3 regions of the Pseudomonas helvetica genome follow, and region 3 is predicted to be linked to each of the others. Evidence: predicted binding sites of a transcription regulator. Region 3 holds the regulator's gene; each other region holds the start of a gene.

What was found. Region 3 encodes sigma-54, which starts transcription at its own class of promoters, with help from an activator protein. Its sites were predicted from a motif close to ANTGGCATNNANNTTGCTNT; they were not measured.
Region 1: a site for sigma-54 is predicted at 1,501-1,520, ahead of flgB (flagellar basal body rod protein FlgB). Genes of this name have one in related genera too.
Region 2: a site for sigma-54 is predicted at 4,784-4,803, ahead of AABM55_RS03785 (pilin). Genes of this name have one in related genera too.

What each region holds. Positions count from the first base shown of each region.
Region 1 is NZ_CP150917.1:4,729,824-4,737,472, reverse strand. It holds gene AABM55_RS22065 (chemotaxis protein CheV) at 1-439, shown strand, start outside; gene cheR (protein-glutamate O-methyltransferase CheR) at 485-1,312, shown strand; gene flgB (flagellar basal body rod protein FlgB) at 1,562-1,969, shown strand; gene flgC (flagellar basal body rod protein FlgC) at 1,973-2,416, shown strand; gene flgD (flagellar hook assembly protein FlgD) at 2,432-3,160, shown strand; gene flgE (flagellar hook protein FlgE) at 3,192-4,523, shown strand; gene AABM55_RS22035 (ribonucleoside-diphosphate reductase subunit alpha) at 4,703-7,597, opposite strand.
Region 2 is NZ_CP150917.1:854,587-862,235, forward strand. It holds gene AABM55_RS03755 (hypothetical protein) at 1-1, shown strand, start outside; gene yacG (DNA gyrase inhibitor YacG) at 11-211, opposite strand; gene coaE (dephospho-CoA kinase) at 208-831, opposite strand; gene AABM55_RS03770 (A24 family peptidase) at 828-1,700, opposite strand; gene AABM55_RS03775 (type II secretion system F family protein) at 1,703-2,920, opposite strand; gene pilB (type IV-A pilus assembly ATPase PilB) at 2,924-4,624, opposite strand; gene AABM55_RS03785 (pilin) at 4,851-5,261, shown strand; gene AABM55_RS03790 (BON domain-containing protein) at 5,539-5,895, shown strand; gene AABM55_RS03795 (DUF2845 domain-containing protein) at 6,007-6,306, opposite strand; gene AABM55_RS03800 (DUF748 domain-containing protein) at 6,309-7,649, opposite strand, start outside.
Region 3 is NZ_CP150917.1:5,282,396-5,290,044, forward strand. It holds gene lptA (lipopolysaccharide transport periplasmic protein LptA) at 1-431, shown strand, start outside; gene lptB (LPS export ABC transporter ATP-binding protein) at 431-1,156, shown strand; gene AABM55_RS24460 (RNA polymerase factor sigma-54) at 1,338-2,831, shown strand; gene raiA (ribosome-associated translation inhibitor RaiA) at 2,941-3,249, shown strand; gene ptsN (PTS IIA-like nitrogen regulatory protein PtsN) at 3,262-3,726, shown strand; gene rapZ (RNase adapter RapZ) at 3,729-4,586, shown strand; gene AABM55_RS24480 (HPr family phosphocarrier protein) at 4,602-4,874, shown strand; gene pmbA (metalloprotease PmbA) at 5,093-6,439, opposite strand; gene yjgA (ribosome biogenesis factor YjgA) at 6,548-7,072, shown strand; gene tldD (metalloprotease TldD) at 7,121-7,649, opposite strand, start outside.

The sequences.
Region 1 (7,649 bases), 550 kb from region 3:
GGGCGTGATCGATGCCGAGACCCAGCACAAGGCGATTTCGTTGCGAGTGCTCACTGTCGATGACTCGTCGGTGGCGCGCAAGCAGGTCTCGCGTTGCCTGCAGACGGTGGGGGTTGAAGTCGTTGCGTTGAACGACGGCCGGCAAGCGCTGGATTACCTGCGCAAACTGGTCGATGAGGGCAAGAAGCCGGAAGAAGAGTTTCTGATGATGATTTCCGACATCGAAATGCCCGAAATGGACGGTTACACCCTTACGAGCGAGATCCGCAGCGACCCTCGCATGCAAAAGCTCCATATCATCCTGCATACTTCGTTGTCAGGTGTATTCAATCAGGCGATGGTGAAGAAAGTCGGTGCCGATGACTTCCTTGCCAAATTCCGTCCTGATGACCTGGCATCCCGGGTAGTCGACCGGATCAAAGCAGCAGATATCAGCTAGTGGCCTTCGCTCCTGGCGGTCAATACGATTTAAGAGGCGGCATCATTGTCTACGGGTAATTTGGATTTCGAACAGTTCCGGGTCTTCCTGGAAAAAGCCTGTGGCATTTTGCTCGGTGAGAACAAGCAGTATCTGGTGTCGAGCCGTCTCAACAAACTGATGGAACAGCAAGGCATCAAGTCCTTGGGTGAGTTGGTGCAGCGGATGCAGACCCAACCGCGCAGTGGTTTGCGCGAGATGGTGGTGGACGCGATGACGACGAACGAAACCCTCTGGTTTCGTGACACCTATCCGTTTGAAGTCTTGAAGAACAAAGTGCTGCCTGAGTCCATCAAGGCCAGTCCCGGGCAGCGCCTGCGGATCTGGTCGGCGGCGTGCTCGTCCGGGCAGGAACCGTATTCGCTGTCGATGTCGATCGACGAGTTCGAGCGGGTCAATATGGGGCAGTTGAAGATGGGGGTGCAGATCGTGGCCACCGACCTGTCCGGGACCATGTTGACCAACTGCAAGACCGGTGAGTACGACAGCCTGGCGATTGGTCGAGGTCTTTCACCGGAGCGTCTGCAACGCTACTTCGATCCGAAAGGGCCGGGACGTTGGGCGATCAAGGCACCGATCAAGAGTCGGGTGGAGTTCCGCTCGTTCAACCTGCTGGACAGCTACGCCAGTCTCGGCAAGTTCGACATCGTGTTCTGCCGCAACGTATTGATCTACTTCTCTGCCGAAGTGAAGAAAGACATTCTGCTGCGGATTCACAGCACGCTGAAGCCGGGCGGTTATCTGTTCCTGGGGGCTTCCGAAGCGTTGAACGGTTTGCCGGATCATTATCAGATGGTTCAGTGCAGCCCGGGGATCATCTATCAGGCGAAGTGATTGGCCGGTCGTCGGTACTGAAAAAAATAACGGGAGTCCTCAGGGGCTCCCGTTTTTTTTGTCTTCTTTGTAGGAACTTTGGGAGGGCAGGCGGCAGAAAAGCGGCAGGCGCCGGAAATCCGTTGCCGCTTTTCTGGCATTGCCGCTTTGCCGCCGCTCGCAAAGCCCCGGTTTATGGGGTTTTAGAAGCTGGCACGGGGCTTGCTATAACCCTGTTACGAAAAATCAGGTCACCCAAAGGTTTCCGACATGAGCATCAGCTTCGATAAAGCGCTCGGTATCCACGAACAAGCCCTGGGCTTCCGCGCTCAGCGTGCCGAAGTCCTGGCCAACAACATTGCCAACGCCGATACCCCGAACTACAAGGCTCGGGATCTGGACTTCTCGTCGGTGCTGGCCGCCCAGAACGACAAGAACAAGAACGGCACCTTTGCTTTGAACATGACCAATAGCCGTCATATCGAAGCCCAGGGTATGAGCAGTGGTGAGGAGTCGCTGCTGTATCGCACGCCGATGCAACCGTCGATTGACCAAAACACCGTGGATGCCCAACTGGAACAGTCGAACTACGCGCAAAACGCGGTCAACTTCCAGGCCAGCTTCACGCTGCTCAACAGCAAATTCAAAGGGCTGGTATCAGCCCTGCGCGGGGAGTAATCCATGTCTCTGTCCAGTGTATTCAACATTGCCGGTAGCGGCATGAGTGCTCAAACCACTCGCTTGAACACCGTCGCCAGTAACATCGCCAACGCCGAGACCGTCTCTTCGAGCATCGATCAGACCTACCGTGCCCGTCACCCGGTGTTTGCCACCATGTTCCAGGGCGGTCAGTCCGGTGGCAGCAATTCGCTGTTCCAGAATCAGGATGCCGCAGGCCAGGGCGTGCAGGTACTCGGCGTAGTCGAAGATCAAAGCAACCTCGAAGCACGCTACGAGCCGAACCATCCGGCGGCTGACGCCAAGGGTTACGTGTATTACCCCAACGTCAACGTGGTGGAGGAAATGGCCGACATGATTTCTGCCAGTCGTTCGTTCCAGACCAACGCGGAAATGATGAACACCGCCAAAACCATGATGCAGAAGGTCCTGACCCTCGGTCAGTGATAAGGGGCGATTTTTATGAGCGTTACCGATTCCACCGGCGGCCTGAGCATGACCGACCTGCTGGCGAACTCCTCGGTCAAGGGCACCGGTACGGCCGCGAATGGCCTTTCCGCAGCAACCAGTAGCGCGACCGGTGGCAAGGCGCTGGGCAAGGACGCGTTCCTGCAGTTGCTGGTGACGCAGTTGAAGAACCAGAACCCGCTTTCGCCGCAGGACAACGGCGCATTCGTGGCTCAACTGGCGCAGTTCAGCAGTCTTGAAGGGATCACTTCCCTCAATACGACTGTGAGTTCTCTCGCCAGTAATTTCAGCTCTTCCCAGGCCTTGCAGGCTTCTTCTCTGGTGGGTCGTTCGGTGATTGCGCAAACCAGCACCGCTCAGATCAGCGACCCGAGCAAGGGTCTGACCGGTACGGTGAACCTGACATCGTCCATCACCGATGGAACGGTGACTATCAGCGATGCCAGCGGAAAGGTTGTGAGAACCCTTAACCTGGGCACTCAGCCTGCAGGCAGCGCCAGCTTCACTTGGGACGGCAACGACAATAGCGGCGCCGCAGTCGCTGCGGGCACTTATACCGTCAAGGCCAATGCGCCGATCAACGGCACGGCGACCGATCTGGCCACCTACCTGCCAGCAACGGTCAACAGCGTGACGCTGAGCCAAACCGGCGGCGAGTTGATGCTCAATCTTGCAGGTCTGGGCCCTATCGCCCTGTCCAAAGTTCAAACCATTGGTCTATAGAGCCGGCTAACGCGGCATAAAGGAGTGGAATATGTCTTTCAATATCGGCCTTAGCGGTCTCTATGCAGCCAACAAACAACTGGACGTGACCGGCAACAACATCGCCAACGTTGCGACCGCCGGTTTCAAGTCTTCGCGCGCCGAGTTCGCCGATGTCTACTCGGCAACCAAGCTGGGCAACGGCTCTAAAGTTGTCGGTAGCGGTGTAAACCTGGCCAACGTATCCCAGCAGTTCACCCAGGGTGATATCAACAACACCGGCAACGTGCTGGACATGGGCATCAATGGCTCGGGTTTCTTCACCCTGAGCAATAACGGTTCGACGACCTACACCCGTGCCGGTACGTTCAAGGTCGACAAGGATGGCTTCATCACCAATACCAATCAAACTGCCCGTTTGCAGGGTTACGGTGTGGACGCCAATGGCAAGGTCATCAACGGCGTGTTGACTGACCTTAAGATCGACACTTCGAATCTGGCGCCAAAACCGACGTCGACCGTGTCCTCGACGATCAACCTGGATTCGACTGCTCCGGTGATTGACGACACGGTAGCCACCGGTACTCCATTCGACCCAAACACCCTCGCCACCTACACCAAATCGTTCAGTACGCCGATCTATGATAGCCAGGGCAACTCGCACGTCATGGATCAATACATGGTGAAGACCGGCGCCAACACGTGGAAGACCTACACCCTGGTAGACGGTCGCAACCCGGATGCCACCGGCAGCGACCCGAAAGTCACCGCCCCGATTGCTACGACCATCACGTTTGATACCGCTGGCAAACTGGTCTCGGTGGCAACACCACCGGCGACGCCTGCGGCCCCTAACGCAGCCAATACCGTGACGTTGGCCAACTGGGTGCCGGGTAAGGTCACCAACGGTGTGTGGGCGGCCAACGGCGCGGCACCAAGCGCTAGCAAATTGACCATTTCGATGACCAACACTACGCAGTTCAATGCCGACTCTGCCCGCTCTATCCCGGCTCAGGACGGTTATGCCACCGGCCAGATCACCAACCTGACCATTGACGGCACCGGCACCCTGTTCGCCAACTTCAGTAACAACCAGAGCAAGGCCATCGGCCAGGTTGCGCTGGCCAGCTTCACCAACGAACAAGGCCTGCAAGCCGTAGGTGGCACCAGCTGGAAAGAAACGTTCGCCTCGGGTATCCCTGGCTACGATGCTCCGGAAACCGGGTCCCTGGGTTCGATTCAGTCCAACTCCCTGGAAGAGTCCAACGTCAACCTGACCAACGAACTGGTCAACCTGATCAAGGCGCAGAGCAACTACCAGGCCAACGCCAAAACCATCTCCACCCAGAGCACTATCATGCAGACCATCATTCAGATGACCTGATGCTGGTTGGTTGATAGCGCTACACAAGAAGCCCCTCGCAAGAGGGGCTTTTTTGTGCCTGAGGCAAACCTGTAGGAGCTAGGCGCCCCCCAGCTCCTACGCAAAAGAAAACCCCCGACCAGTCCAGAAGACTGATCGGGGGTTTCAGGTAAGCACCTTGTGGCGCTTACCGGCTCAGCTTATTGGCAGGCTTCGCAATCCGGCTCGTCGATGGCGCACGCCTTCGGTACTGGAGCAGGACCGGCTGGAGCTGCCAGGACCGAGTCGTCACCGTGGTTGCCGCCGCTGGAAACAGCGTTCAGCTTGCCGGTGTTGATGGTCGACTTCTCGGTGCTGGTCGCGGCCAGGGCACGGAGGTAGTAAGTGGTTTTCAGGCCACGGTACCAGGCCATGCGGTAGGTCACGTCGAGCTTCTTGCCCGATGCGCCGGCGATGTACAGGTTCAGCGACTGAGCCTGGTCGATCCACTTCTGACGACGGCTGGCCGCGTCAACGATCCACTTGGTGTCGACTTCGAAGGCAGTCGCGTAGAGCTCTTTGAGTTCTTGCGGGATGCGTTCGATCTGCTGCACGGAACCGTCGTAGTACTTCAGGTCGTTGATCATGACCGAGTCCCACAGACCGCGAGCCTTGAGGTCGCGAACCAGGTACGGGTTGATCACGGTGAATTCGCCCGACAGGTTCGATTTCACATAGAGGTTCTGGTAGGTCGGTTCGATCGACTGCGAGACGCCAGTGATGTTGGCGATGGTTGCGGTCGGTGCGATGGCCATGATGTTGGAGTTACGAATACCTTTCTGTACGCGAGCACGCACCGGCGCCCAGTCCAGGGTTTCGTTCAGGTCAACGTCGATGTACTTCTGGCCACGCTGATCGATCAGGATCTGTTGCGAATCCAGCGGCAGGATGCCTTTGGACCACAGCGAACCCTGGAACGTCTCGTAAGCGCCACGCTCGTCAGCCAGGTCACAGGAAGCCTGGATCGCGTAGTAGCTGACCGCTTCCATCGACTTGTCGGCGAACTCGACAGCCGCGTCGGAACCGTAAGGGATGTGCTGCAGGTACAAAGCGTCCTGGAAGCCCATGATGCCCAGGCCGACCGGACGGTGCTTGAAGTTGGAGTTCTTCGCTTGTGGCACCGAGTAGTAGTTGATGTCGATAACGTTATCGAGCATGCGAACGGCGGTGTTCACGGTACGTTCCAGCTTGGCGGTGTCCAGCTTGCCGTTGACGATGTGGTTCGGCAGGTTGATCGAGCCCAGGTTGCAAACGGCGATCTCGTCCTTGTTGGTGTTCAAGGTGATCTCGGTGCACAGGTTCGAGCTGTGAACCACGCCAACGTGCTGCTGTGGGCTGCGCAGGTTGCATGGGTCTTTGAAGGTCAGCCATGGGTGGCCGGTTTCAAACAGCATGGAGAGCATTTTGCGCCACAGGTCTTTGGCCTGGATGGTCTTGAACAGCTTGACCTTGCCTGGGTACTCGGTCAGGGCTTCGTAGTACTCGTAGCGTTCTTCGAAGGCCTTGCCGGTCAGGTCGTGCAGGTCCGGAACTTCGGACGGCGAGAACAGGGTCCATTTGCCGTCATCGAAGACGCGCTTCATGAACAGGTCAGGGATCCAGTTGGCAGTGTTCATGTCGTGGGTACGACGACGGTCATCACCGGTGTTCTTGCGGAGTTCGATGAACTCCTCGATGTCCATGTGCCAGGTTTCCAGGTAAGCGCAGACAGCGCCTTTGCGCTTGCCACCCTGGTTGACGGCGACAGCGGTGTCGTTCACTACTTTCAGGAACGGAACAACGCCCTGGGATTTGCCGTTGGTGCCCTTGATGTACGAGCCCAATGCGCGAACCGGGGTCCAGTCGTTGCCCAGGCCGCCAGCGAATTTCGACAGCATGGCGTTGTCGTGGATCGCGTGGTAGATGCCCGACAGGTCATCCGGCACGGTGGTCAGGTAGCAGCTGGACAGCTGAGGACGCAGGGTGCCGGCGTTGAACAGGGTCGGGGTCGAGGACATGTAGTCGAAGGACGACAACAGGTTGTAGAACTCGATCGCACGGTCTTCCTTGTTCTTCTCTTCGATCGCCAGGCCCATGGCCACGCGCATGAAGAAAATCTGCGGCAGTTCGAAACGCACGCCATCCTTGTGGATGAAGTAACGGTCGTACAGGGTTTGCAGGCCCAGGTAGGTGAACTGCTGGTCGCGCTCGTGGTTGATCGCCTTGCCGAGTTTTTCCAGGTCGAAGGTCGCCAGGACCGGGTTCAGCAATTCGAATTCGATACCCTTGGCGATGTAGGCAGGCAGGGCCTTGGCGTACAGGTCGACCATTTCGTGGTGAGTTGCGCTTTCAGCAACTTCCAGGAAGCTCAGGCCTTCGGCACGCAGGGTGTCCATCAGCAGGCGCGCGGTCACGAACGAGTAGTTCGGCTCACGCTCGACCAGCGTACGAGCGGTCATCACCAGCGCGGTGTTGACGTCGGTCAGGGCCACGCCGTCGTAGAGGTTCTTCAGGGTTTCGCGCTGGATCAGGTCGCCGTCGACTTCTTCCAGACCTTCGCAGGCCTCGGTGACGATGGTGTTCAGGCGGCCCATGTCCAGGGGGGCAAAAGTGCCGTCGGCACGGGTGATGCGGATCGACGGGTGAGCTTGTACTGCTTCCTCGGCAGGCGCGCGTACTGCGCGCTCTTTGGAGCGGGCGTCACGGTAGATCACGTAGTCACGAGCGACTTTCTGCTCGCCGGCACGCATCAGGGCCAGTTCGACCTGGTCCTGGATTTCTTCGATGTGGATGGTGCCGCCCGATGGCATGCGACGCTTGAAGGTCGCGGTGACTTGTTCGGTCAGGCGGGCAACGGTGTCGTGGATTCGCGACGAGGCAGCAGCAGTGCCGCCCTCAACTGCGAGAAACGCTTTGGTGATGGCGACGGTGATTTTGTCATCGGTGTAAGGAACGACAGTGCCGTTACGCTTGATCACGCGCAGTTGGCCTGGCGCGGTGGCGGACAGATCCGAATTCGAATCAGTGGCCATCGGCGCGGTGCCCTGCGGGTTCTCGCGAGTTGTGTCGGTTTGCATGGGTGTCTCCACGTTCTCTATGTTTGTTTGGGCACCATGAAGGCGCCCACCG
Region 2 (7,649 bases), 2.0 Mb from region 3:
AGGGGCGGGATCAGTGGCGCGGGTCGAAATCTTCCGAGAACAACTCGTCTTCAGAGTCGGGGCTGACCGGAATCTTGTGTTCTTCCGAGGCCCAGGCGCCCAGATCGATCAGTTTGCAACGGTCCGAGCAAAACGGCCGGAAGGTGCTGGTCGCGCTCCATTCAACAGGGGCGCCGCAGGTTGGACATTCGACGACAGGGGGTTGGCTCATGACTGGCCTCCACGCAAAGTAAGGTAAAAGTGATGCAGGCGTTCGACCTCGCTGTGCAGCCAGGCGAGGTCGCGGTCATTGACCACCACATCGTCGGCATGGCTGAGGCGGTCCTGACGGCTGGACTGGGCCTTGAGGATCGCCTGGACCTGCTGTTCGCTGGTCTGGTCGCGCTGCAAGGTTCGTTCGATCTGTAAGTGTTCCGGTGCGTCGATCACCAGCACTCGCTGGGTCATTTTGTACTGCCCGGACTCGATCAACAGCGGCGACACCAGAATCGCATAAGGTGATTGTGCGCGTGCCAGGTGCGCGGCGATTTCCTGAGCGATCAGCGGATGCAGCAACGCTTCGAGCCAGCGGCGTTCTTCGGGGACTTCAAAGATCAGCTTGCGCAGTGCTGCGCGATTCAATTGGCCATCGGCTTGCAGCACGCCGACACCGAAGTGCTCGGCAATCTGCGCCAGCGCCGGGCGACCGGGTTCGACCACCCAGCGTGCGGCATGATCGGCATCCACCGCGTGCACACCCAGATCGATGAAGTGCTGGGCCGCCGCGCTTTTGCCGCTGCCGATGCCACCGGTCAGACCGAGAATCCAGGGTTTTTCCACAGGGGTATTCATTTGAAACCGACAAACTGCCAATAGAAGCCGGTTATTTGACCACCCCAGAGCAAGGCAATCCAGCCGGCAATTGCCAGATAGGGTCCAAAGGGGATCGGCGTCGAGGTGTTGGTATCTTTCAGGCGCAGTAAAATCACTCCCCCCACAGCACCCACCAGCGATGAAAGCAGGACCGTCAGCGGCAGAATCTGCCAACCGCCCCAGGCACCGAGCAGCGCCAGGAGCTTGAAGTCGCCGTGACCGATACCTTCCTTGCCGGTTATCAGTTTGAACAGCCAATACACCGACCACAGCAGCAGATAGCCGGCCACCGCCCCCCACATCGCTGCCTGCAAAGGCACGAAAAGCTCGAAGCTGTTGACGATCAGACCCAGCCACAACAACGGCAACACCAGCACATCCGGCAGCAATTGGTGGTCGGCGTCGATCAGGCACATCGCCAATAACCCCCAACTCAGGACCAGCCCCCACGCAGCTGTCCAACCGAAGCCGAAGTGCCAGGCGACAAACGCCGACAGCACGCCGCAGGCCAGTTCGGTCAAGGGATAGCGGGCGCTGATCGGCGCTTTGCAATTTGAGCACCGGCCGCGCAGTGCCAGGTAACTGAGCAGAGGAATGTTCTCCCAGACGCGGATTCGATGGGCGCACTGCGGGCAGTGTGAATGCGGCAACATCAGGTTGTAGGTCGGGCCCGGTGCTTCAGGGGGTAAACCCAGTACATCCAGGGCTTGTTGCCGCCAGTCGCCCTCAAGCATTTTCGGCAGGCGCCAGACCACCACGTTGAGAAAACTACCGATCACCAGCCCAAGCACTAGCGCAGTGACAACGAATGCCAGTGGGTAACCGGCCATGAATTCACTCAAGGGCATGTTCAAATCGCTGAGCCGAGTTGGAAAATGGGCAGGTACATGGCAACCACCAGCCCGCCGACAATGACGCCGAGCACCACCATGATGAACGGCTCCAACAGGCTGGTCAGGCTGTCGACCATATTGTCGACTTCAGCTTCATAGTAGATCGCAACTTTGTCGAGCATATCGTCGAGTGCGCCAGACTCCTCGCCAATGGCGGCCATTTGAATCGCCATGTTGGGGAAAATCCTGCTGGTGCGCATCGAGAAGTTCAATTGCATGCCGGTGGAGACATCCTGTTTGATGCGCAGAACCGCCCGTTTGAACACGATATTGCCAGTAGCACCTGCTACCGAATCCAGAGCTTCGACCAGGGGGACGCCTGCGGCGAAGGTGGTCGACAGGGTACGGGCAAAGCGCGCCACCGCCGATTTGTAGAGCAGTGCGCCGAGTATCGGCATTTTCAGCAGTTTGGCATCCAGCCAGTCGCAAAAGCGTTGCGAGCGCTTGAGCGCATGGCGAAAGCTCAGGGCCCCGATGATCAGGCCGCCGAGTAACAGCCACCACCACGCCTGCATGAACTCGGACAGACCGATCACCATCAGGGTAAAGGCCGGGAGTTCTGCACCAAATCCGGAAAACACCGACTGAAATTGCGGGACCACTTTGACCAGCAGAATGCCGGTGACGATGATTGCGACAAAGACCACGGCCAGCGGATAGGTCATGGCTTTTTTGATCTTGGCCTTGAGGCTTTCGCTTTTCTCCTTGTAGGTCGCAATCCGCTCCAGCAGCGTGTCGAGCGCGCCGGCCTGCTCGCCCGCGTCGACCAGGTTGCAGTAGAGCTCATCGAAGTACTGTGGTTTTTTACGCAGCGCGGTGGCGAAGCTGTTGCCGGCGGCGACTTCCTGTTTCACCTCGTCCACCAGCTTGCGCATGTTCGGGTTGTCGAAGCCCTCGCCGATGATGTCGAACGACTGCAGCAGCGGCACACCGGCTTTCATCATGGTCGCCATTTGCCGGGTGAAGAGAGCAATGTCCAGCGGCTTGATACGGTTGCCGAGGTTGAACAGCGAAGCGGTTTTTTTCCGTACTTTGCCCGGGTTGATCCCTTGTTTGCGTAGCTGCGCCTTGATCAAGGCCGGGTTATGACCGCTCAGCTCGCCGGTTACCTTGCTGCCTTTCCTGTCGGTGCCTTCCCAGGCGTAGACGCTGACCTTGATTGCTTTGACCGCCATGACTCAATCCTTGGTGACCCGGTTGATTTCTTCGAGGCTGGTGATGCCCTGCATGGCCTTGAGCAAGCCCGAGGTGCGCAGGTCGTTGAAGCCGTCCTTGCGCATCTGCGTATCGATTTCCAGAGAATTGCCTTCAGCCATGATCAGCCGTTGCAGCTGCGGGGTGTTTTTCACCACTTCATAGATTCCGACTCGCCCTTTGTAGCCGTTGTTGCAGAGATCGCAACCGACGGGTTCGTAGATCGTGAAGGAGCCGATGCGTTCCCGTGGGAAGCCTTCCTTGATCAGAGTTTCGTCGGGAATCGAGAGGTTTTTTTTGCAGTGGGGGCACAGCTTGCGGGCCAGGCGCTGGGCAATGATCAGGTGCACGGCCGTGGCGATGTTGAACCCCGGGATGCCCATGTTGTGCAGCCGGGTCAGGGTTTCAGCCGCGCTGTTGGTGTGCAGGGTGGAAAGCACCAGGTGTCCGGTTTGCGCAGCCTTGATCGCGATTTCGGCGGTTTCCAGATCGCGGATCTCGCCGACCATTATCACGTCCGGGTCCTGGCGCAGAAATGAGCGCAATGCCTGAGCGAAATCCAGGCCCTGCCTGGGATTGACGTTGACCTGGTTGATGCCTTCCATGTTGATCTCTACCGGGTCTTCGGCGGTGGAGATATTGATGTCGACGGTATTAAGGATATTCAACCCGGTGTACAGCGACACGGTTTTCCCTGAACCCGTCGGCCCGGTGACCAGAATCAGCCCTTGAGGTTGCTTGAGCGCCGCCATATACAGGTCTTTTTGATCGGGCTCGTAACCCAGCGCGTCGATGCCCATCTGTGCACTGGAGGGGTCGAGAATCCGTATCACGATTTTTTCGCCCCACAACGTTGGCAGGGTGTTGACCCGAAAATCGATGGATTTGCTTTTCGACAGGTGCATCTTGAGCCGCCCGTCCTGGGGTTTTCGACGTTCCGAAATGTCCAGGCTGGCCATCACCTTGAGACGGGCAGCGATGCGGTTGGCCAATTGAGTCGGCGGCCTGGCAACTTCGCGCAGCATGCCGTCGGTCCGTACCCGCACCCGATAGATTTTTTCGTAGGGCTCGAAATGCAGGTCCGAGGAGCCGCCCTTGATCGCGTCCAGCAGCATCTTGTTGACGAAGCGCACCACCGGGGCATCGTCGGAGTCCTGGCCGGTGACAGCGTCCTGGCGCTGGTCGTCGACGGCTTTGATGTCCAGGCCCCCGAGGTCGATATCGGCCATGTCTTCCAGGCCCGTGCTGTGGCTGTCGAAGAATTTCTCGATGGCGTCGCTGAGCTTGTCGTCTTCGACCAGGATCGCTTCGGTGGTGAGCCCGGTGCTGAACTGGATATCGTTGATCGCCTGCTGATTGCTCGGGTCGGAAATGCCCACGAACAGTTTGTTGCCGCGCCGCCAGAGTGGCAGGGCGTGGTGCTGGCGAATCAGCTTTTCACTGACCAGGTCTTTGGGCTGGGAGTCTTTGTCGAGACAGTTGAGGTCGAGGAAGGCGACGCCGAAATGCTCTGAGGCAATTTCCGCAACCTGGCGACTGCTCACCATTTTGTTCTGTACCAGATAGCTGACCAGGGAAACGCGATTGCGCTGAGCTTGCTGATACGCCTGTTGCGCGCTTTTGTCAGTGAGCAGTTCGGCCAGCACCAATTGCTTGGCCAGACCGCTGAGGGCGATGTCATTCATTCGATTACCAGGCACAGACCGTTCAAGACTTATAGCCTAGTCAACGGATGGAACCTCACCAGCGCTCTTGAGGTGACAAAAAGTGTCAGATAGTGCGGTTCCTCGGGGTATGTGCCGGGCTTTTGCCGATCTGACACCCTGTAAGCCGGGGGCGAAGGGGTTGGCATGTGCTGTGCTTTGACTGGTTCAGGACATGAGATTTCGCCTCATGCATGGAGCCTGTTCTATGAATAATCAAAAAGGTTTTACCCTCATCGAGCTGCTGATCGTGGTGGCGATCATCGGCATTCTGGCGACGTTCGCGTTGCCGCTGTATTCCAAGTATCAGGCGCGGGCGAAGGTCACCGCGGGGCTGGCGGAAATTTCAGCACTGAAGGTGCCTTTTGAAGACATTATCAATCAGGGCACCGACCCGACACTGGCGCTGATCGGTGGTACGGCAACTACCGGTAACTGCACAATCACGGCATCGGGTACTGCTTCCAGCGGTGCAGGTACTATTGTTTGCACGATTGTCAATGCACCAGGTCCGGTGCTCAGCAAAACCATCACGCTGACGCGGACACTGGCCGGTGGCTGGACCTGCGCGACCACCGCGCTGCAGGACTACGCGCCCAAGGGTTGCACTGGCGTCTGATCCTGTATCGAAGCCTCAATGCCTCGCCTCTACGGACGCGAGGCATTTTCTCGACCGTTCGATGGCATCGCGGTAATTCGATAAAACCCGCAACTTGCATGTCAACAACGCCCGGGTCATGCATTTTGCATGACTCCAGTTATTTGGTTTTTTTATAACGCATTGATTTTTATTGGTTTATTTAGCTGTCTCAAGTTGGCACGGCCTTCGCACTGTCTCTGTTAACCCTGCTGAGAAGGCATGCAGCAGACTTTCTGGAAGAACAGGAGTTACTCGTATGAAGACGTTCGCTATCGCTGCCGCCGCTGCAACCGCTCTGACCCTGACCATGGCCAACGCTGCATTTGCGCAGACCACTCAAGCCACACAGTCGCCGATGGTGGTGGCTGCCGGTGAAATGACCAAGGCCGAGGAAGCAACTTCCGATACCTGGATCACCACTAAAGTGAAAAGCGATCTGGTCACCGAGAAGGGGATTCCTGGCACCGACATCAAAGTCGAAACCAACAAAGGCGTCGTTTCTCTATCGTCGAAAGTAGCCATTACCCAGTCTCAGAAAGATATGGCCGTCGCTATCACCAAGAAAATCAAAGGTGTCAAAGCTGTATCGGCTGATGGCCTGTTGGCCCAGTAAGACTGAAGGTTTCCCGCCGGAGCGGGGAGAAGCAAAAGATCGCAGCCTGCAGCAGCTCCTACAGACCATGATTTTGGCGTAGGAGCTGCCGCAGGCTGCGATCTTTTCCAATCAGTTTCCGCGTTTGCTGGTGATCCGTACCAGGCGGTTGCCTTCAAAGCGCAGGTATTGGTACATGCCGCTGTTCGGACCGTAGGTCCATTCCTCAACCGGGACTTCTTCCCGGCGATTGGCGCTGCGTTTGTAGCCCAACGCATCACGTGCAACCGGCTCGCCACATTTGTGCAGCACTTCACTGGTGCGATCGCCGACGCTGATCAACTGACTGCCGCAGCGCAAGGTATCGGTCTGGGCTTGCACCTGGCTGGCGAAGAACGCCAGTGCCAGGCTGATCAGCAATCGGCTATTCATGCTTACTCCGCATCCAGGTGCATGGGCGTGACGACTCGGCCATCGCTTTCGGCTTCGCCCAGGTTAGCGTCAACGAAATACACCCGGTCATCGGCGAGCTGGGCTTTGTCGACCAGGTAGTCCTTGATGGTGCTGGCGCGATCCTGACCCAGTTGGCGCAGCAGCGCGGTGTCTGAAGACCAGAACTTGATCACGCCTTCACGCAGTTTGGCGGTGCGCTCTGCTTTGCCCAGTTGCGTCCATTCGGCCGGTGGCTGGGTTTTCAGGCGTGTGCGGTAAATGGCTTCGAGCAGCGGGCCTTTTTCGCTGTCCGGGACTGCCAGCAACGAAGCTTGCGCAGGGACTTTGTCGCCGCGACGCTGGAGCATTTTGTAGTAGTTGTACTGGTATTCACGTTCCAGTCGCTGTTCGGCAATCAAGGGGCCATCGCTCTTCTCGGCGGCGGTACCTTCGATTTCCAGGCGCAGGGCCGGACGTTCCTTGAGCGCTTTGGCCAGGGTATCGAGCGCCGACTCGGCGTTCTTGCTCAGCTCACTTGAACCGGGTGCGAACGACACGCTGCCCAGGTCCTCGGCCCCACTGCCGTTGACCAGCCCGCCAATGAGCTTGAAGGGTGCCTCGGCCGCGCGCACGATCAGGTTGCGCAGGGTTTGCCAGATGATCGGCATGATGCTGAATTGCGGGTTGTTCAGATCGCCTGTTATCGGCAGATCAATGGAAATTTTGCCATCGCTGTCCTTGAGCAAGGCGATGGCCAGTTTCAGCGGCAAGCTCACGGCGTCCGGGCTGTCGACTTTTTCGCCCAGTTGCAGTTGCTCCACCACCACTTTGTTTTCGGCTTTCAACTGGCCTTTGACGATCTGGTAGTGCAGGTCGAGATTGAGCCGGCCCTTGCGGATCCGGTAACCGGCAAATTTGCCGGAGTAGGGGGTCAGGGTGGTCAGTTCGACGCGTTTGAAACTGGTGGCGATATCCAGCGCGGTCATCGGGTCGAACGGGGTGACGCTGCCCTTGATGGTCACCGGGGCGTAGCGGTCGACTTTGCCCTTGATGTCGACGGCGGCAGGTTTGACCTGGCGGCTGTCGATGGTGCCGATCTGGCCGTTGAGCTGTTGAATGGCGGTGGCAAAGTTCGGTGTCAGGCTGAAGTCGGCGAAGTTCGCCGAACCGTCGTTGATCGCAATCGCGCCGATGTGGATACCCAGTGGCTTGTCCTTGCTTGCAGCAGGTTTCGCGGCGGCGGTTTTACTGCCGTTGTCGGGCGATTGCGGGATCAGCAGGTCGTTGATGTTGGTGGTGCGATCATCGTTGATCATGAAGCGCACATACGGCTGTTGCAGGTT
Region 3 (7,649 bases):
ATGCTCAGCTGGACGACAAGAATGGCGTGGCCACCTACAAAGGTGACGTGATCATTACCCAGGGCTCGATGATCATCAAAGGCAACACCGTGACCATCACCCGCACCAAGGCCGGCGATATCGATGTCGTGACCTCGGTGGGCAACCTGGCGTATTTCGAGCAGTTGCAAAAGCCGACCGACACCAAACCCGTCCAGGGCTACGGGGTGACTATCCAGTACCATGCCGCGCAAAACCGCATCGTACTGATCGACCGTGCCAAGGTGATCAACGAAGGCAACACCACCGAAGGCGAGAAAATCGTCTACGACACCGTCAAGCAGGTTGCTAACGCAGGCCGCGCTACCGGTGCCTCGGTCACTGCGCCGCGCCCACGGGTCGATATGGTGATCCAGCCGAAAAAGAAAACCGACGAGCAGAAGGCCCAGTAATGGCAACTCTGAAAGCCCAGCATCTGGCCAAGAGCTACAAGAGCCGCCAGGTCGTGCGTGACGTCAGCCTGTCGATCGACAGCGGCCAGATCGTCGGCCTGCTTGGCCCGAACGGTGCCGGCAAGACAACCTGCTTCTACATGATCGTGGGCCTGGTCCAGGCCGATCAGGGGCGCGTACTGATCGACGACCTGGACGTCAGCCACCAGCCAATGCACGGTCGTGCACGAGCGGGTATTGGCTATCTGCCACAAGAAGCGTCGATCTTCCGCAAACTCTCGGTCGCCGACAACATCATGGCCATCCTCGAGACCCGCAAGGAACTCGACAAGGCCGGTCGTCGCAAAGAGCTGGAAAGCCTGTTGCAGGAATTCCACATCAACCATATCCGCGACAACCTCGGCATGAGCCTTTCCGGTGGCGAACGTCGCCGTGTGGAAATCGCTCGCGCCCTGGCCACGGCACCGAAATTCATCCTGCTCGACGAACCTTTCGCCGGCGTGGACCCGATTTCGGTGGGCGACATCAAGCAGATCATTCATCACCTCAAGGCCAAGGGTATCGGCGTGCTGATCACGGACCACAACGTCCGTGAAACCCTGGACATCTGCGAAACCGCCTACATCGTCAACGACGGTCAATTGATCGCCGAAGGCGACGCCGAAACCATCCTGGCCAACGACCTGGTCAAGGAAGTGTATCTGGGCCATGAGTTCCGCCTGTAAGCACTGAGGTGTCTGGTCAGTCGCCGGAGCGCTTGCCCCAATAAAACTATACGTATTTATTGTTACAGCGCTCTAGGCAAACACTTCAGTTTCAGGCATATAATTTGCTTATGTTTGGCGCTCCGGCGCCCTGTAGTGGATGGCGCATGTGCGCCGGCGAATAAGGTGTTAAGCCCCTGCCATGAAACCATCGCTAGTCTTGAGAATGGGCCAGCAGCTGACGATGACACCGCAGCTGCAACAGGCCATCCGCCTGCTCCAATTGTCGACCCTGGACCTGCAACAGGAAATCCAGGAGGCACTGGAGTCCAATCCAATGCTCGAACGCCAGGAAGAAGGCGACGACTTCGATAACGCCGACCCGATGGCGGACAATATCGAGCAGAAACCCAACACCGACATCCAGGAACCCTCCTACCAGGAAACCGCGCCGACGGTAGACAACCTTGAGGAAGGCGACTGGAATGAGCGCATCCCTAACGAACTGCCGGTCGACACCGCCTGGGAAGACGTTTACCAGACCAGCGCCAGCAGCCTGCCGAGCAACGATGACGACGAATGGGACTTCACCACTCGCACTTCCGCCGGCGAAAGCCTGCAGAGTCATCTGCTCTGGCAATTGAACCTGGCACCGATGTCCGACACCGATCGACTGATCGCGGTGACCCTGATCGATTGCATCAACAATCAGGGCTACCTGGACGAAACCCTCGAGGAAATCCTCGAAGCCTTCGATCCGGAACTGGACATCGAGCTCGACGAGATCGAAGCCGTCCTGCATCGCATCCAGCAATTCGAGCCGGCCGGTATCGGCGCACGCAACCTCAGCGAATGCCTGTCGCTGCAACTGCGTCAATTGCCCGCCAAGACCCCTTGGCTGGCTGAGGCCAAGCGCCTCGTCATCGATTACATCGACCTGCTGGGCAGCCGCGACTACAGCCAACTGATGCGCCGCATGAAGCTCAAGGAAGATGAGCTACGCCAGGTCATCGAACTGGTGCAAAGCCTGAATCCGCGTCCAGGCTCGCAAATCGAGTCCAGCGAAGCCGAGTACGTCGTTCCCGACGTCATCGTGCGCAAAGACAACGAGCGCTGGCTGGTGGAGTTGAACCAGGAGTCGGTTCCGCGCCTGCGCGTCAACCCGCAATACGCCGGCTTTGTCCGCCGCGCCGACACCAGCGCCGACAACACCTTCATGCGCAATCAGTTGCAGGAAGCGCGCTGGTTCATCAAGAGCCTGCAAAGCCGCAACGAAACCCTGATGAAAGTCGCTACCCAGATCGTCGAGCACCAGCGCGGCTTCCTTGAGTACGGCGATGAGGCCATGAAGCCTTTGGTCCTGCATGACATCGCTGAAGCGGTCGGCATGCACGAGTCGACGATTTCACGGGTGACCACGCAAAAATTCATGCATACCCCACGCGGTATTTATGAACTGAAATACTTTTTCTCCAGCCATGTCAGCACCTCTGAAGGCGGCGAATGCTCGTCCACAGCGATCCGCGCAATCATCAAAAAACTGGTTGCAGCGGAAAATCAGAAAAAGCCGTTGAGTGACAGCAAGATCGCTGGTTTACTGGAGGCACAAGGCATTCAGGTGGCCCGCCGCACCGTCGCCAAGTACCGCGAGTCCCTGGGGATCGCGCCTTCGAGCGAACGCAAGCGGTTGATGTGACGGGCTACGCCATAGCGTTCCAGGGTGTGTTCGAAAGCTTTTCGGACACGCTCTAGTGGCAGGCAAGCCAGCCTGCCGCCTTATGCACTGGCAACGAAGGAGAAGCTGTATGCAAGTCAACATCAGTGGACACCAACTGGAAGTGACCGAACCCCTGCGCATCTACATCGGCGAAAAGCTCGACCGATTAGAAAGGCATTTCGACAAGATCACCAATGTGCAGGTCACGTTGACCGTCGAGAAGCTGCTGCAGAAAATCGAAGCCACGCTGCATATCCCCGGTGGAGAAGTGGTCGCCAACGCTGAGCATAACGACATGTATGCCGCGATCGACGCCCTGACCGACAAGCTGGATAAACAACTCAAAAAGCATAAGGAAAAGACCCAGAGCCTCCTCCAGGGCGCGACCGGTCGTTAACACTCCCAACCCATGATCCGACTTGAAAACATCCTGACCCCCGGCCGTTCTTTGGTGAACGTGCCGGGCGGCAGTAAAAAGAAAGCCCTCGAACAAATTGCCAACCTGATCGCCCGCGAAGTGCCGGGTCTGGCCATGCAGGATGTCTTCGAGAGTCTGGTCGCCCGTGAAAAACTCGGCTCCACCGGTTTTGGCAACGGCATCGCCATCCCCCACTGCCGCCTCAAAGGTTGCGAGTCGCCCATCAGTGCCTTGATGCACCTGGACGCTCCTATAGATTTCGACGCCATCGACGGCGCTCCGGTCGACCTGCTATTCGTTCTGCTGGTCCCGCAAGCCGCTACCGATGCGCACCTGGAACTGCTGCGCCAGATCGCCAGCATGCTCGATCGTAAAGAAGTCCGTGATCGCCTGCGCAGCGCAAAAAGTAATGAAGCCCTGTATCAGGTTGTCCTCGACGAGCAGAACGGTCACTAATCATGCGCTTGATCATCGTCAGCGGCCGTTCTGGCTCAGGTAAAAGTACCGCCCTCGATGTACTGGAGGACAACGGTTACTACTGCATCGACAACCTGCCGGCCGGCCTGTTACCGGAACTGGCCGAGCGCGCACTGATTCACACCGAACTGGCGCAACCGCTGGTTGCGGTTTCCATCGATGCGCGCAACCTGCCGAGCCACCTGTCACGCTTCCCGGAACTCCTGGAAGAAGTGCGCAGCCGGCACATTCAATGCGATGTGCTGTACCTGGACGCCGACGAAGAAACCTTGCTCAAGCGTTTCTCGGAAACCCGTCGCCGCCACCCGCTGAGCAGCGCCAACCGCTCGCTGGCCGAAGCCATCGATGACGAAACCAATCTGCTGGGACCGATTGCCGACCTGGCGGACCTCAAGGTCAACACCACCAATCTGAACCTGTATCAGTTGCGCGATACCATCAAGTTGCGCCTCTTGAACCAGCCAGAGCCGGGCACTGCGTTTCTGGTGGAATCCTTCGGCTTCAAGCGGGGCATGCCGGTGGATGCCGATCTGGTGTTCGACGTACGTTGCTTGCCGAACCCATACTGGAAGCCGGAACTGCGCGGTCAGTCCGGGCTGGACCAGCCGGTTGCCGAGTACCTGGCAGCTCAACCGGATGTCGAAGAGATGTTCCAGGACATCTCCACTTACCTGCTCAAATGGCTACCGCGCTTTGCCGCCAGCAACCGCGCTTACGTCACCATCGCCATTGGCTGCACCGGCGGGCATCATCGCTCCGTCTACCTGACCGAACGCCTGGGTCAGGTCCTGCAACAATCCCTGAAGAACGTCCAGGTTCGCCACCGCGACCTTAGCTAAAGGATTCACACCGCGATGCCTGCTCTGGAAATTGAAATCATCAACAAACTGGGTCTGCATGCCCGTGCTTCCGCCAAATTCGTTGGCGTCGCGGGTCAGTTTCCCTGCCAGATCAGAGCCGGACGCACCCCGCAATCCATGGTCGACGGCAAAAGCATCATGGCCATGATGATGCTCGCGGCTGGCAAAGGCACCAAGATCCACCTGAGCACTGAAGGTGAGCAGGAGCAGGAAGCGATGGACGCATTGGTGGCGCTGATCAACAACTACTTCGACGAAGGCGAGTAAGCTCGAGCGGGCTTATGTGGCGAGGGAGCTTGCTCCCGCTGGGTCGCGAAGCGACCCTAAAATCAGCCACCGCGAGTATTCAGATGGAACGCGATTGCCGGATTACGACCGCTTTGCGATCGAGCGGGAGCAAACCCCCTCACCACAGGTTTTGCTTCAGGCAATAAAAAAGCGCGCCACCCATTGGGTGGCGCGCTTTTTTTGTATCGCGGTAGCGCTTAGCTGCCCGCTACCGTCATCCGCTCGATCAACACTGAACCGGTGCGAATGTTGCTGCGCAGTTCCAGGTCATTACCCACGGCAATGATCTGCTTGAACATATCGCGCATGTTGCCGGCAATAGTCACTTCCTGGACCGCGAACTGGATTTCACCGTTCTCGACCCAGAAACCCGCCGCGCCGCGAGAGTAGTCACCGGTGACCATGTTCAAACCCTGTCCCATCAATTCAGTCACCAGCAAGCCACGCCCCATGCGCCGTAACAACGCCGCCTGGTCCTCATCGCCATGGGTAACGAACAGATTGTGCACGCCACCGGCGTTGGCGGTGCTTGGCATGCCAAGTTTGCGTCCGGAATACGTACCGAGCACATAAGACACCAACTCACCCTTCTCGACGAACGGTTTGGCGTACGTCGCCAGACCATCGCCATCGAATGCCGAACTGCCCAAGGCGCGCATCAGATGCGGACGCTCATCGATAGTCAGCCATTCAGGGAACAGTTTCTGGCCCAGTGCACCTTCAAGGAACGACGACTTGCGGTACAGATTGCCGCCCGAAATTGCGCCGAGGAAACTGCCGAACAAACCACCCGCCAGTTCCGCGGAAAACAGCACCGGCACTTCGCAGGTCGGCACCGGACGCGCGCCCAAACGGCTGGCTGCCCGTTGCGCCGCACGCTGGCCAATGCTCAGCGGATCGGCCAGCAGATTGCCCTGGCGATTAACGTCATACCAGTAATCGCGCTGCATCTGACCGTCAGCTTCGGCGATCATCACGCAACTCAGGCTGTGACGCGTCGACGCATAACCACCGATAAAGCCATGGCTATTGCCATAGACGCGGCAGCCCTGGTGAGTGCTCAAGGTGGTGCCATCGGCGTTCTTGATCCGGCTGTCGGTGGCGAATGCCGCCGCTTCACAGGCCAGCGCCCGCTCGATCGCTTGCTCAGGGGTGATGTCCCATTCATGGAACAGGTCGAAGTCCGGCAAGTCCTTGGCCATCAGCGCGGCGTCGGCCAGGCCCGAGTGTTCGTCTTCGGAGGTGTGCTTGGCGATGGCCAAGGCCGCGGCGACGGTTTCGCGAATGGCCTCGGGGCCACTGGCCGAGGTGCTGGCCGAGCCTTTGCGCTGGCCAACATACAAGGTAATGCCAAAACCCTGGTCACGGTTGAACTCAACGGTTTCAACTTCCCGCTGACGCACCGTGGTCGACAGGCCTTGCTCCAGAGACACAGCCACTTCGCAGGCGCTGGCGCCCTGGCGCCTGGCTTCGGCGATGATCTGCTCGACTTGCTCTTGCAGTGCCGGCAACGCTTGTGGGCCGACGCTTTCAACTGCACTCATGCTGTTCTCCACTCAAATTCTGCTTTCGGTTAAGGTCATCGAGCGACCGGGCCGGACAAGCGGCCCCCGACTGGTTATCATGGCGGCGTTTCTTTGCGGACTGCCACCATGGTTGATTCTTACGACGACTCCCTCGACGGGGGAGAAAAAAGCAAATCCCAGGTCAAACGCGAGCTGCATGCTCTGGTTGACCTTGGCGAGCGCCTTACAACACTCAAGCCTGACTTGCTGGCAAAACTGCCGTTGACCGACGCTTTGCGCCGGGCCCTGGCCGATGCGCCCAAGCACACCGCGAATATCGCGCGTAAACGGCACCTGCAGTTCATCGGCAAGCTGATGCGCGATCAGGACACCAGCGCCATTTTGGTGCTGCTTGACCAACTCGATGCCTCCACTCGCCAGTACAACGAACGTTTCCACGGTCTGGAACGCTGGCGCGATCGCTTGATCGCTGGCGACGATGCCGTACTGGAAAAGTTCGTCGTCGACTACCCGGACGCGGATCGCCAGCAACTGCGCTCCATGATCCGTCAGGCCCAGCACGAGCTCGCCCAAAGCAAGCCTCCTGCCTCCAGCCGAAAAATCTTCAAGTACATCCGTGAGCTGGACGAGACTCAACGCGGTTTGCGTTAGTCTTCGACCGGGGTGTTCGGCCATGCCGCGCACCCCAGGCTCCATCCCTTACGCGCCCGTGCCACCCACGGTAATCGCGTCGATTTTCAAGGTTGGCTGGCCGACACCCACCGGCACCGACTGACCATCCTTGCCGCACGTCCCTACCCCGCTGTCCAGCGCCAGATCGTTACCGACCATCGACACCCGGCTCATGGCTTCCGGACCGTTACCGATCAATGTTGCGCCTTTGACCGGCGCAGTAATCTTGCCGTCCTCGATCAGGTACGCCTCGCTGGTGGAGAACACGAACTTACCGCTGGTGATGTCGACCTGACCACCGCCCAGGTTGGCGCAGTAGATACCCTTCTTCACCGAAGCAATGATTTCTGCCGGATCGCTTTCGCCGCCGAGCATGTACGTGTTGGTCATGCGCGGCATCGGCAGGTGCGCGTAAGATTCGCGGCGACCATTGCCGGTGCGCGCCAAGCCCATCAGGCGAGCGTTGAGCTTGTCCTGCATATAGCCCTTGAGCACGCCGTTTTCGATCAGCGTGGTGCACTCGGTCGGGGTGCCTTCGTCGTCGATACTCAGCGAT